Regions from separate parts of the Microbacterium jepli genome, predicted to be linked through region 1. Evidence: predicted binding sites of a transcription regulator. Region 1 holds the regulator's gene; the other holds the start of a gene.
The links. The regulator LexA, encoded in region 1, represses DNA repair genes until DNA is damaged. The targets are predictions, from matches to a motif close to TCGAACANNTGTTCGA.
Positions count from the first base shown of each region.

Region 2: a site for LexA is predicted at 2,513-2,528, ahead of ABC304_RS01585 (Rv2578c family radical SAM protein). Genes of this name have one in related genera too.

Region 1 is NZ_JBDFLW010000005.1:2,343,498-2,350,496, forward strand. Features, by position in the region: gene hisB (imidazoleglycerol-phosphate dehydratase HisB) at 1-239, opposite strand, end outside; gene ABC304_RS15365 (histidinol-phosphate transaminase) at 236-1,330, opposite strand; gene ABC304_RS15370 (LysM peptidoglycan-binding domain-containing protein) at 1,352-1,714, opposite strand; gene lexA (transcriptional repressor LexA) at 1,972-2,664, shown strand; gene ABC304_RS15380 (prolyl oligopeptidase family serine peptidase) at 2,720-4,681, shown strand; gene hflX (GTPase HflX) at 4,777-6,294, opposite strand; gene ABC304_RS15390 (class I SAM-dependent methyltransferase) at 6,375-6,999, shown strand, end outside.
Region 2 is NZ_JBDFLW010000003.1:189,626-196,624, forward strand. Features, by position in the region: gene ABC304_RS01580 (DEAD/DEAH box helicase) at 1-1,418, shown strand, start outside; gene ABC304_RS01585 (Rv2578c family radical SAM protein) at 1,428-2,504, opposite strand; gene ABC304_RS01590 (M15 family metallopeptidase) at 2,708-3,616, shown strand; gene ABC304_RS01595 (acyl-CoA dehydrogenase family protein) at 3,776-4,939, shown strand; gene ABC304_RS01600 (SMP-30/gluconolactonase/LRE family protein) at 4,980-5,888, opposite strand; gene ABC304_RS01605 (hypothetical protein) at 5,912-6,538, opposite strand; gene ABC304_RS01610 (HNH endonuclease signature motif containing protein) at 6,719-6,999, opposite strand, start outside.

The DNA.
Region 1 (6,999 bases):
AGGACGATCGCGACGTCCTCCACCGTGTGGTGGGCGTCGATCTGCGTGTCACCGGAGGCCCGCACCGTCAGGTCGGTCAGCGAGTGCTTCGCGAAGGCTGTCAGCAGGTGGTCGAAGAACGGAACCGTGGTGTCGATGCGCGCGACGCCGGTGCCGTCGAGGTCGAGGCTCAGCTCGACGGTGGATTCGCTGGTGGCACGACGCAGCGACGCCGTCCGGTGCGCGTCGGGACGGGTCATGAGGCCGATCCTACCGAGGCGAGGGCGTCGAGGAACGCGGTGGTCTCCTCCTCGGTGCCGGCCGTCACGCGGAGGTGGTTCGGGATGCCGATGTCGCGGATCAGGATGCCGCGGTCGTAGAGCGCGCGCCAGGTGGCGGCCGGGTCGTCCACTCCCCCGAACAGCACGAAGTTCGCCCAGGACTCGTAGGGCTGGTAGCCCAGGGCCGCGACCGTCGCGGAGATCCGCTCGCGCTGCGCGACGATCTCGTCGACCATCGACAGCATCACCGGGGCGTGACGGAGGGCCGCCGTGGCGGCCGCCTGCGTGAGGGCGCTCAGGTGATACGGCAGACGGACCAGACGGAGCGCGTCGATGAAGGCGGGGTCCGCCGCGAGATAGCCGACGCGGGCACCCGCGAAGGCGAAGGCCTTGCTCATCGTGCGGGAGACCACGAGCCGCTCCCGGTCGGGCAGGAGCGTGACCGCCGAGCGCTCGTCGCGGGGCGCGAACTCCTGATAGGCCTCGTCGACGATCACGATGCCGTCGGTCGCGTCGTAGACCGATTCGATGACGTCGAGTCCCATCGGCGTGCCCGTGGGGTTGTTCGGCGCGCACAGGAACACCACGTCGGGCCGCGCGTCGGCGACCTGACGGGCGGCGTCGTCGGCCGTCACGACGAAGTCGTGTCCGCGGGTGCCCGCGATCCACTCGGCGCCGGTGCCGCGCGTGAGCAGCGGGTACATGGAGTAGGTGGGCGCGAAGCCGAAGGCGGTGCGGCCGGGGCCGCCGAACGCCTGGAGGATGTGCTGGAGCACCTCGTTGGAGCCGTTGCCCGCCCAGATCTGATCGCGCTCGAGACCATGCCCGAGATAGTCGGCGAATCCCTCCCGCAGAGCGCTGAACTCGCGGTCGGGGTAGCGGTTGACCTCACGCAGAGCGAGGGCGATCGCGTCCAGGATGTCGTCGGCGACATCCTGCGGCACCGGGTGGGTGTTCTCGTTGACGTTCAGGGCCACCGAGAGCGGAGCCTGGGGTGCGCCGTAGGGCGTCATTCCGCGGAGATCATCGCGGAGGGGAAGGTCATCGAGACGAACGGTCACCCGTCCCATCGTAGAGCCGTGGGCCTGCCCTCACTCCCCGCGGGCGTACTCGGCGGGAACCGACAGCTTCTGGCCGGCCGTCAGCGTTCCGCTCTCGAGGGCGTTGAGCCGCTCGATCGCCGACACGACGTCACGCGGGTCGGCCGACGGCGCGATCTCCTGGGCGATCGACCACAGCGACTCGCCGGCGCCGACCGTGACCGTCTGGAACGAGCCCGCCGGCATCCCCGCGTCAGGGGTGGCGATGGCGGCGGAGCCGCCCACGACCGCGATGGCCAGGGCGACGGCGGCGGGGAAGGCCGCCGCTGCAGCCAGGACCCGGCGGCCGCGCACGGTGAGGCGCAGGCGCGTCGTGGCGGTCGAGGGGATGGGCGTCGCAGCGATGGTGGTCATGGCTCCTCCTTGGACGGGGAGAGGTTCGCATCCGGCACTCGGCCGGGAGTGCCGGATGCGAATCTCTTTTCCGAAGTTATCTTCGATCTTGTAGGGTGTCAAGCGCATCGATGTCCGCGCATCTTTCGAACACGACACGCGGACGCGTTCAGCGTCGCGGCCCTGGTCTACGGATACGGTTTCGATACGAGTACCCCATCACCAACCTCCGACATTCGAAGACCGATGCGGAGGAGGGCCTCAGACAGGAGACGAAGATGACCGAGCCGGCACAGGCCGACGGAGCGCGCGACAAGCCCCAGACCCGCCGTCGCAAAAGCCTCAGCGACAAGCAGCTCGCCATCCTCGAGGTCATCCAGCGCTCGATCGCCCGTCACGGCTACCCGCCGAGCATGCGCGAGATCGGCGACGCCGTGGGGCTCAAGTCGCTGTCCAGCGTCACCCACCAGCTCAATCAACTCGAGCTGAGCGGCTATCTGCGCCGCGACCCCGGGAAGACGCGCGCGATGGAGGTCCTCATCGACCTGCCCGGCGCCTCCACCGAGAACCCGGCCGACACCGCGCCCGCCGTCGGGGACGCCGCGCTCGTGCCGCTCGTCGGCCGCATCGCCGCGGGCATCCCGATCACCGCCGAGCAGCAGGTCGAGGAGATCTTCCCGCTGCCGCGCCAGCTCGTCGGCAAGGGCGACCTGTTCATGCTGAAGGTCTCGGGCGAGTCGATGATCGACGCGGCCATCTGCGACGGCGACTGGGTCGTCGTCCGCTCCCAGCCCGATGCGGACAACGGCGACATCGTCGCCGCGATGCTCGACGAGGAGGCCACGGTCAAGACCTTCCGCCGCCGCGACGGACACACCTGGCTGCTCCCGCGCAACTCCGCCTTCGAGCCCATCCTCGGCGACGAGGCCACCGTGCTCGGCAAGGTCGTGGCGGTCCTCCGCGCCATCTGAGAAGCCGCCGGGCCGGCCCGCGGGCCGCGCCCGCGCCGCCGCGTACGGTGGACGGGTGACTCAGACACTCCCCTACGGATCCTGGCCGTCGCCGCTCTCCGCCCGTGACGTGGCCGCCGGCTCCCGCCCGGTCGACGCGGGCCGCTACGTGGGCGACGACATCTGGTGGCTCGAGCGTCTCCCCGCCGAGAACGGCCGGTCGGCCGTCCGTCGCCTGACGGCTGATGCCGCGGCGCGCGGCGACGAGCCCGAGACCGTGCTGCCCGCCCCATGGGATGTGCGCAGTCGCGTCCACGAGTACGGCGGCGCGGCATGGACGACGGATGCCACGGGGTCGCTGTTCTTCGTGCACGGGGGCGATCAGCGGGTGTGGCGGGGCGGGGTCGGGGTCGAACCCGTCCCCCTCACGCCCGAGGATCCCCGCGCCCGGTACGCCGACCTGGTGCTCGCGGCCGGACGCCTGCTCGCCGTGCGCGAGGTGCACGCCGGTGCTCCCGTCCCGCGACGCGACATCGTCGCGATCCCGCTCGACGGCTCCGGCGGGACGGACCCGGCCCGTCTCACGTCCGTCGTCGCGGGCAGCGACTTTCTCGCGGCGCCGCGGGTGTCGCCGGACGGGCGGCGCCTCGCCTGGATCGCCTGGGACCACCCCGACATGCCGTGGGATGCCTCGGAGCTACGTGTCGGCGACCTCGATGCGCTCGGCTCCGTCGAATCGTGGCGGACCCTGGCGGGAGGACCGGGCGTTTCCGTGCTGCAGCCGGAGTGGGTCTCCGATCGCGAGATCCTCCACTCCTCGGACCGCACGGGGCGGTGGAACCTCGACCGCACCGACCTCGACGGGCGGTCCGTCGCGGTCGCGCCGGCGGACGCCGACACCGGCGGTCCGCTGTGGAACCTCGGCGCGCGCTGGTTCGCGCCGCTCGCGGACGGGCGCGTGCTGGCCGTCCGCACGGACGGTGCCGATGTCCTGGTCGTCATCGACGGAGACGACCTCCGCGGACTCCCCGCCGACGCCTCCTCGCGCCTTCTCCTGGGCGACGTCCGCGGCACCCGCGTGCTGTTCAGCGGCTCCGGGTCGAGCACCCTCGGCGGCCTCTGGGAGGTGGATCTCGACGATGCCGCACCTGTGCCGCGGCTCGTGCGCGGCACGGTGGACGAGTCACCGGATGCCGCGTGGCTGCCCGTCGCGCAGGAGCTGACCTTCGACGGAGCCCACGGCCCGGTGCACGCCTTCGCCTACCCCCCGACGAATCCCGACGCCGCCGCGCCGGACGGCGAGCTGCCGCCGTATCTGCTCCTGGCCCACGGCGGACCCACGGCGCACGCCTCCGGCGGCGCCGCGATGGACGTGGCGTTCTTCACGAGCCGCGGCATCGGCGTGCTGGACGTCAACTACGGCGGGTCGACCGGCTACGGGCGCGCCTACCGCGAGCGTCTGCGGGGGCAGTGGGGCGTGGTCGACCGCGACGACATGATCGCCGCCGCCGCCGGCATCGCAGCGGCCGGGGTGGCCGACGCCGATCGCCTGGCGATCCGGGGCGGGTCGGCGGGCGGGTGGACGGTGCTCTGCGCACTGACCGCGGGCGACGTCTTCGCCGCAGGCATCAGCCGCTACGGGGTCGCCGATCTGCGCGCCCTCGCCGCCGACACGCACGACTTCGAGGCGCGCTACCTCGACGGTCTCGTCGGCCCCTATCCCGAAGCCGAGGCGGTCTACGTCGAGCGGTCGCCGCTCACGCACCTCGACCGCTTCACGACGCCCATGCTCATCGAGCAGGGCACGGAGGATCCGGTCGTGCCGCCGGCGCAGTCCGAGGCGGTGCGCGACGCCCTGGCCGCGCGCGGCGTCGCCCACGCCTACCTGGCGTTCGAGGGCGAGTCGCACGGCTTCCGCCGGGCGGAGACCATCGTCGCGTCGCTCGAGGCCGAGCTGAGCTTCCTCGGCCAGGTGCTGGACTTCTCGCCCGCCGGCGCGCCCGTCCTCCCTCTGGAGGGCGAGCTCCGCGACCGCTGAGCGGACGCAGTCCGCGACCGCTGAGCGGACGCAGTCCGCGACTGCTGAGCGGGCGCAGCGAGACGGAACGTCCCGCCGCGCCCCGCGCTCGGGCCTCAGACCCGGAAGGGCTCCAGATCGGCGGCCAGCCGCTCCGAGACGTAGGCGTGCAGCGCCGTGCCCGCCTCCTCGTGCTCCTGCGAGAGGATGTGGCCCGACTGATGCGCGGCCGCGACGAGATCGCCCCGGTCGTAGGGCACCATCGCGCGCACCTCCACCGCGGGAAGCGGCAGCGCCTTCTCGATGGCGGCCCGCAGGTCGTCGATGCCCTCGCCCGATCGCGAGGAGGCGAACAGTGCGCGCGGCTCCAGTCCGCGCAGCACCATCCGGGTGCCCTCGTCGACCAGGTCGGCCTTGTTGAAGACGACGAGCTCCGGCACATCGCGCGCCCCGACGTCGCCCATCACATCGCGGACCGTCTGCAGCTGCGCAGCCGGGTCGGGGTGCGCGGCATCGACCACGTGCAGGATGACGTCCGCGTCGGCGACCTCTTCGAGGGTCGAGCGGAACGCCTCCACGAGCTGGTGCGGGAGGTTCCTCACGAAGCCGACCGTGTCGGTCAGCGTGTAGACGCGACCGTCGGACGCGGTGGAGCGCCGGACCGTGGCATCCAGGGTCGCGAACAGTGCGTTCTCGACGAGGACGCCGGCGCTCGTCAGCCGGTTCAGCAGGCTCGACTTGCCGGCATTCGTGTAGCCCGCGATGGCGACGGAGGGGATCGTGTTGCGCTTGCGCTCGGCGCGCTTGGCGTCGCGAGCCGGGGCGAAGTCGCGGATCTGACGGCGCAGCTGCGCCATGCGGGTGCGGATGCGGCGGCGATCGAGTTCGATCTTGGTCTCACCCGGTCCGCGCGAGCCCATGCCCGCGCCGCCCGCACCGACCTGGCCACCGGCCTGTCGGCTCATCGAGTCACCCCAGCCGCGGAGGCGGGGAAGCAGGTACTCGAGTTGCGCGAGCTCCACCTGCGCCTTGCCCTCACGGCTCTTGGCGTGCTGGCTGAAGATGTCGAGGATGACCGTGGTGCGGTCGATTACCTTCACCTTGACGACGTCCTCCAGCGCGCGGCGCTGGCTGGGGGCGAGCTCCGTGTCGGCGATGACAGTGTCGGCGCCGAGCGCGCGCACGAGATCGTGGAGCTCCGCCGCCTTGCCTCGCCCCAGGTACGTCGCCGGGTCGGGGTGCGGCCGCCGCTGCAGCACGGCGTCCAGCACGACGGCACCCGCCGTCTCCGCGAGGGCGGCCAGCTCGCGCAGCGAGTTCTCGGCGTCGGTCTGCTCGCCCTGCGGGTGCACGCCGACGAGGATGACGTTCTCGAGACGGAGCTGCCGGTACTCGACCTCGGTGACGTCCTCGAGCTCGGTGGACAGTCCGACGACGCGACGCAGCGCCGCGCGGTCCTCGCGATCCCACTGGTCGCCGTCCGAATCCGCTCCGACGGTGGTCGCCTCGTCCTGCAGCGCCTGCGCGGCTCCGAAGACGCGGATGCCGGAGCGTCCCTCGGCGCGCGACAGCACACGATCCACCGGGTCCACCATCGTCTCGTCGGTGTTCACTGGTGTCGTGGTGTCTGTCATGGGTTCCTTTCAGGACGTCATCGCGACGTCGTCAGACTCTAGCCTCCCCCGCTGGGGGGCCTCTCCGCTACGCTCGCTGGATGGCGAGCGACCATTACTTCACTGCGACGCCTGCGGGACCCGAGAAGCTCCGACGCATTCGCGTCACCCTGGCCGGTCGGCCGTTCGAGGTGACGACGGCGGGCGGGATCTTCAGTCCCGACCACGTGGACTCCGGCACCGAGGTGCTGCTGTCCAGCACCCCTCCGCCACCGCCGGGGGGTCATCTGCTGGATCTGGGGTGCGGTTGGGGCCCGATCGCCCTGTCGCTGGCGCTCCAGTCCCCTCGCGCCACCGTCTGGGCGGTGGACGTGAACGAACGCGCCTTGGACCTCGTGCGGCGCAACTGCGACGAACTGGGCCTCAGTAATGTCAACGCCGTACTGCCGGCGGATGTTCCCGACGGTGTCTCGTTCCGCACCATCCGCTCGAACCCGCCGATCCGAATCGGCAAGAACGAGCTGCACTCCCTTCTCGAGCGCTGGATCCCGCGCCTGGACGAGCGCAGCGACGCCTGGCTCGTCGTTCAGCGCAACCTGGGCTCGGACTCGCTGCAGCGGTGGCTCGAAGCATCCTTCCCCGACGGCTACACGGTGCAGCGCGCGTCGACCGCTCGCGGCTTCCGGGTGCTCAAGGTGCGCAGACACGGCGTCACCGACGCGGGCT
Region 2 (6,999 bases), on a different contig from region 1:
GTCCGGCCCGCCCGTTCACCGACCGCCCGGCCCGCCCGTTCAACGACCGCCCGGCTCGCTCCGCCGGTGACCGCCCCGCGCGGCACGATGGCCGCCCGGCCCGCCGAGACGACCGCCCCGCGCGTTCGTGGGACGACAAGGCCCGCACGGCCGGCACGCACCGCGACGCGGTCGACGTGGTCCACGAGCGCCTGCAGGCGCAGGCGATCCAGGCCGAGGAGACGACCGAGATCGGCTGGTCCGACCTCGGACTCGGCCAGAACATCGCCGGCGTCCTCGTCGAGCTGGGCGCTCCGACCCCGTTCCCGATCCAGGCGGCGACCATCCCCGAGGTGCTCGCCGGTCGCGACATCCTGGCCCGCGGCCGCACCGGCTCCGGCAAGACCATCGCCTTCGGCGCACCGCTCGTCGAGCGCGTGCTGCGCGCGCAGGGCGGCGGACGACGCGAATACGGCCGGCGGCCGCGCGCGCTCATCCTCGCGCCGACGCGCGAGCTCGCGCTGCAGATCGACGGCACCGTGCAGCCCATCGCCCGCAGCGTGGGGCTGTTCACGACGCAGATCTACGGCGGCGTGCCCCAGGGCCGCCAGATCGGGGCGCTCCGCAAGGGCGTCGACATCGTCATCGGCACGCCCGGGCGCATCGAGGACCTCATCGATCAGCGCAAGCTCGACCTGTCCGACATCCGCGTCGTCGTCATCGACGAGGCCGACCACATGAGCGAGCTGGGTTTCCTCGAGCCGCTGCAGCGCATCCTGCGCCACACGCCCGGCGGCAGCCAGAAGCTGCTGTTCTCGGCCACGCTCGACCGCGAGGTCGCCGCCGTCGTCGACGAGTTCCTCGAGAACCCGGCCGTCTACGAGGTCGCGGGCGAGACGCAGGAGACCGGCACGATCGACCACCGCGTGCTCGTGATCGACCACCGCGAGAAGGGCGAGATCCTCCGCCGCCTCGTCGACCGCGACGGCAAGACCCTCGTGTTCGCGCGCACCCGCGCCTACGCCGAGATGCTCGCCGACGACCTCGCCGACGCCGGCATCCCCGCGGTCGCCCTGCACGGCGACCTCAACCAGGCCAAGCGCACCCGCAACCTCGAGCGCCTGACCTCGGGCCGCGTGCGCGTGCTCGTCGCCACGGATGTCGCGGCCCGCGGCATCCACGTCGACGACATCGACCTGGTGGTGCAGGCCGACGCCCCCGACGAGTACAAGACGTACCTGCACCGCTCCGGCCGCACCGGTCGCGCGGGCGCCGTCGGGCGCGTGGTCACGCTGATCCCGCGTCAGCGCCGCCGTCGCATGACCGAGATGCTCGAGCGCGCCGAGATCGACGCGCCCTTCGAAGAGGCCCGCGCCGGCGACGACGTGATCGACGAGCTGGCCGGCACCCTGCCGACCGACGCCGAGCTCACCCGCTGAGCGACGCCCTCAGAACAGCATCGGAGCGGCGGTCTGCGCGGCACGACCTCTTGTGGTCGTGACCACGCGGGCCGCCGCTGTGCGTGCGGCGAGCCCCGGCGACGGCGCTCGCCGCACGCCCTCCTCCTCGGCCCAGCCGTCGAGCCGGTGCCGGCGCAGCAGGGGTCTGACCCGCTGCGTCAGCCACGACCGGTAGCCCTTCGGCGCATACGACGCCACACCCGGGTACAGCCCCAGGTACGCCGGCACGAGGTCGGGATGCTCCCGCTCGAGCCAGGTCATGAACCACTGCTTCGCGCCCGGTCGCAGGTGCAGCGCGCCGAAGACGACGCGTGACGCTCCGGCGGCGGCGATGAGCTCGAGCGCGTGGTCGAGAGCGGCGACCGAGTCGGTGAGGTGGGGCAGGACGGGCATGAGGAACACCGTCACGCGGAAGCCGGCCTCCGTCGCCGCCCGCACCGTGTCGAGTCGCGCCTTCGCCGAGGGAGTGCCGGGTTCGATCGCGTGTTGGAGCACGTCGTCGAAGATCGCGATCGACATGGCGAGTCCGACATGGACGGATGCCGCGGCCTCGGTGATCAGCGGCAGGTCGCGCCGCAGCAGCGTGCCCTTGGTGAGGATCGAGAACGGGGTGCCCGACTCCGCGAGCGCGGACACGATCCCCGGCATGAGGGCGTAGCGGCCCTCGGCGCGCTGGTACGGGTCGGTGTTGGTGCCGAGCATGACGGGCTCGTGCTGCCACGACGGGCGCCGCAGCTCCTTCGTCAGCACCTCCGCCACGTTGACCTTCACGACGACCTGGGAGTCGAAGTCGCGTCCCGCGTCGAGGTCGAGGTACTCATGGGTGCCGCGCGCGAAGCAGTAGACGCAGGAGTGGCTGCAGCCGCGGTAGGGGTTAACGGTCCAGTCGAACGGCATGCCCGATGATCCGGGGACGTTGTTCAGGGCGCTCTTGGCCATCACCTCGTGGAAGGTCATGCCGGCGAACTCCGGCGTCGTGACCGATCGCACGAGACCGTCGATGCGCTCGAGTCCTGGCAGGGCGGCGGCATCCGGCACCCCGAGCTCCTGTCCCTGCCAACGCATGACACCATACGAACAGATGTACGAATGTGTGTCAAGCACAGCGCGACATCGATCGAAGCTCGCACCACCCCGATCGCGCGACCCAGCCCCGGCGTTCACAATGGAAGCGTGACGGCACCCGAACCGCACGTCGGCACCTCCCGTCGCGCGCACCCTCCCGCGCGTGACGTCGAGCGTGCCGCCGCCGACGCCGGGCCGCCCGCGTGCGGCTCGTCTTCGCGCTGGCGATGGCCGTCGCCCTCGTCGTCGGCACGACCGTCGCCGTGTCGGCGGTGCTGAACGCCGGGCCGGTGGCCGAGGCATCCGCATCCTCCGCGACGCCGGCGGCCCTCGCCGCCTCGCCCGCCCCAGCGCAGGCCGACGCCCTCCCCGCGCCGACGATCGTGGGCAGTTCCGTCGCAGCCGTCGACCTGTGCGCGGACGCGACGGTCACCGCCGCGCTGGCCGCCGGCGACGATGCCGCGGTCATCGCCGCCGCCGGTGGACCCGACGGGCTGCGCCAGGGCGTCGCCGCCGGAACCCTGGCGTGCGTGTCGCTGTCCGATCCGGGGCACGTCTGGACGGTCGTCAACAAGAATCGCCCGTTCCAGCCCGTCGACTACGAGCCGTCGCCGCGCGAGCTGCCCGCCGGCGTGCGCAGCATCGAGGGCGGGACGCTGCGATCGGATGCCGCGGCCGCCCTGTCCGCGCTCGTCGCCGCCGCCGCGGCGGAGGGCGCCGGTGAGATCGCCCTCGAGAGCGGCTACCGCTCCTACGTCACGCAGCAGAACAACTTCGGCTCGGGCGGACCGGAGGTCGAGGCATCCGTCGCCCGTCCGGGATACAGCGAACACCAGTCGGGCCTCGCGGCCGACGTGGTGGCCTGCGACGGCGGGGGGTGCGGCACGCTGGACGACCTCGCCGCGACGCCGCAGGGCGCGTGGACGGCGGCCAACGCCTGGCGGTTCGGGTGGATCGTCCGCTACGAGGCGGGGCGCACCGACGTGACCGGGTACATCCCCGAGCCCTGGCATCTGCGCTTCGTCGGCACCGAGCTGGCGCAGGCGTATCACGACGGTGGCTGGCTGAGCCTGGAGGAGTTCTTCGGGCTGCCCGCGGCGCCGACGTACTGAGCATCGGAACGCGACACCCAGTTCCACGTCGAGTGGGATGCGATCCCACATCCCCGGCTCGTTCATCGATTCGGAGACATAGAATCGCCGCAGGCGCCGCGGCCGTTCCGGCCTTCGCCACCGAGATGTCTCCGCGCGGCGGAGAGGGAAGGACCGGGCATGGACCGCGAGATCTACGACGAGGACCACGAGGCGTTCCGCGAGGTCGTCAAGGAGTTCGTCAAGCGCTTCGTGACGAACGAGAAGCGCGAGCAGTGGGACGCCGCGGGCGAGATCGACCGCGCGACGATGAAGGCCGCCGGCGAGTCGGGCATCATCGGCCTGTCCGTCCCCGAGGAGTTCGGCGGCGCCGGGATGCTGCAGGACTACCGCTTCCGCGCCGTCGTCAACGAGGAGATCATCAAGGCCGGTGCGGGCTCGCTCGCCGGCGCCTTCGGCATCCAGGACGATCTGGCCGTGCCGTACCTCGTGCACATGGGCACGCAGGCGCAGAAGGAGAAGTGGCTGCCGGGGATGGCGACGGGCGACGTGCTCGGCGCGCTGGCGATGAGCGAGCCGGGGGCGGGCTCCGACCTGCGCGGCATCTCGACGACGGCGAAGAAGGTCGACGGCGGGTACCTCGTCAACGGCGCCAAGACGTTCATCTCCTCCGGCAAGACCGCCGACATCGTGGTCACGTTCGTGAAGACCGGCGAGGGCAACCGTCCCGACGCGTTCAGCCTCCTCATCCTCGAGAACGGGATGGACGGGTTCGATCACGGCAAGAAGCTCCACAAGATGGGCTTCGCCGGTCACGACACCGCCGAGCTCAGCTTCAGCGACGTCTTCGTGCCCGACGAGAACCTGATCGGCGGCGAGGAGGGCAAGGGCTTCGTCCAGCTGATGATGAACCTGCCGCTGGAACGCCTGTCGATCGGCGTCGCGGCGGCGGCGGCCTCGGAGGCTGCGCTCGCCTGGACTCTCGAGTACACGGGTAGCCGGGAGGCGTTCCGCCAGCCGGTGATCGACTTCCAGAACACGCGGTTCAAGATCGCGGACGTCGCCACCACGGTCGACGTGCTGTGGGCCTACATCGACCGCGCGATGATGCTGTACTCCGAGGGCAAGCTGTCGCCGGATGAGGCCGCCAAGGTCAAGTTCTGGTCGACGGAGCGCGAGTGGGAGATCCTCGACACCTGCGTGCAGCTGTTCGGCGGCTACGGCTACATCACGGAGTATCCGATCGCCCGCGCGTTCCTCGACGCGCGCGTGCACCGCATCTACGGCGGCACGAACGAGATCATGCGCGAGATCGTCGCCCGGCGGGTGACCGGCCGGAAGTGAGGGACGGATGCCGCGGCTCGCGCCGCGGCATCCGTCGCCCTCAGTCCGCTGCGCCCGTCGGCCGTGCCGCTGCGCGCGTGGATGTGCGGAGCCGGTACAGGCTCGTCGTGGCGGTGATGAAGAGGTCGGTTCCATCGTCGCCGCCGAAGCACAGGTTGGAGACGACCTCGGGCACCGGGATGAAGCGGATCTCGGTGCCGTCGGGCTCGAACACGTGCACGCCGTCGCCCGCCGACGACCACATGCGTCCGCGCTCGTCGACGGCGATCCCGTCGGGCAGGCCGACGTCGATGACGGCGAAGGTGTGGCCGCGCGCGGCGCCGATGCACGGGTGCTCGGTGGAGCCGGTGACGTCGTAGGCGCGGATCCAGTGGCCGGGTCCGTCGTCGAGGCCCGCGGCGGTGTCGGTCACGTAGACCGTGCGACCGTCGGGCGAGAAGGCGATGCCGTTGGGCTGGACGATGTCGGTGATGACCGGGGTCAGTCCGTCGGCGGGAGACCAGCGGAAGACGAAGCGCGCGCCGTATTCGCGCTCGCCGGGATGGCCCTCGTTCGGCTGGACGATGCCGTAGTCGGGATCGGTGAACCAGTACGACCCGTCGGGGGCGATCGCGATGTCGTTGGGGGAGTTGAGGCGCGCATCGTTCCAGTGGGACGCGATCGCCTCGACGGTACCGTCAGGCCGCTCGCGCTCGAGGCGGCGGCGGCCGTGCGAGCACTGGATGACGCTGCCGTCGGTGTCGAGTGCGCGTCCGTTCGTGAACTCGACGCCCTGCCGGTGGACGGAGGTCTCGCCCGTGGCGGCGCTCCACTGAAGGATGCGGTCGTTCGGGATGTCGCTCCACCTCACCGTGCGGGAGGCGGGGATCCAGAGGGGTCCCTCGGTCCAGATCCCGCCGGTTGCGAGTCGGTCGATGCGGGTGCCCTCGGGCAGGAGGGGATCGGTCACGGGTGCGTCTCTCGGTCGTCGGCTCAGGCGGAGCGGAACACGTCGACGCTCGCGGGACGCTGTCGAGCGGCGAGCACGAGCGCGAGGACGCCGAGTCCGACGGTGGCGGCCAGGAAGGGAAGGGTGCCGATGGCGGCGAGTGCTGCCGCGACGGGCTGGACGTCGTCCGGTCCGAGTGCGACGAAGAGGATCTGCGGCAGGGCCCATGCCGCGGCCTGCGCGGCCAGCACCCACAGCGGAGCCCACCGCCACGGCGCCGGGATCACCCCCGCGCGCCCGAGCTGCACGCCGCCGATGAGGCCTGCCGCCGCGGGAATGAGGAGCGAGGCGTAGCCCAGCACCTGCCAGCCCGCGCCCGCGCCCGTCGGATCGGTCTGCGAGAGGGCCGCCCCCAGCGCGGTCGCCGCGAGCGGCCAGAGTGCTACGATCGCCAGCGCCGTGAGGCCGAGGGGGCGGCGGGCGACGACGCTCGCCTCTCGCGAGAGCCCGATCGCGAAGAGCAGGACGGCGACCGCCCACACGACGTCTGCGACGGCGGTGAGGACGGCCGTGCCGGGGCCGCCGTACATGGTGAAGCGCATCATGCCCAGCACCCCGCAGAGGATGAGTCCGCTGCCGGCGATGGTCCACGTCCTCGTCACCTGCCGCATGGGTCCAGGCTAGCGAGGGGTATGCGCGCCGCACTGGGGCGGGTCGGCAAGCTGACGCGATCCCGATCCCGATCCCGATCCCGATCCCGATCCCGATCCCGATCTCGATCTCGATCCCCATCCCGACCTCGGCGCTCGTCCGGATCCTGGCGCGAATCTGGGTCCCGGCTCTGGGAGCGATCAGAACGGCGGTGGGTCGTCGGCGACGAAGCGCACCATCGGCGCGGGGGCGTCGAGGTACACGCGCCTGGTCGGACTCGTCCACCGCAGCACCCCGCCGCCGGCCTGCTCGACGCTCCACGCCGACTGATGCTTCAGCACGTGATGTCGACGGCAGAGATGGGCGAGGTTCTCGACCTCCGTTGGACCGCCCCATGCAGCATCCTTCGTGTGATCGAGATCCGACCGCCGCGCGGACACCCCGCATCCGGGGAATCGACATCGCTCGTCGCGTGCGCGGA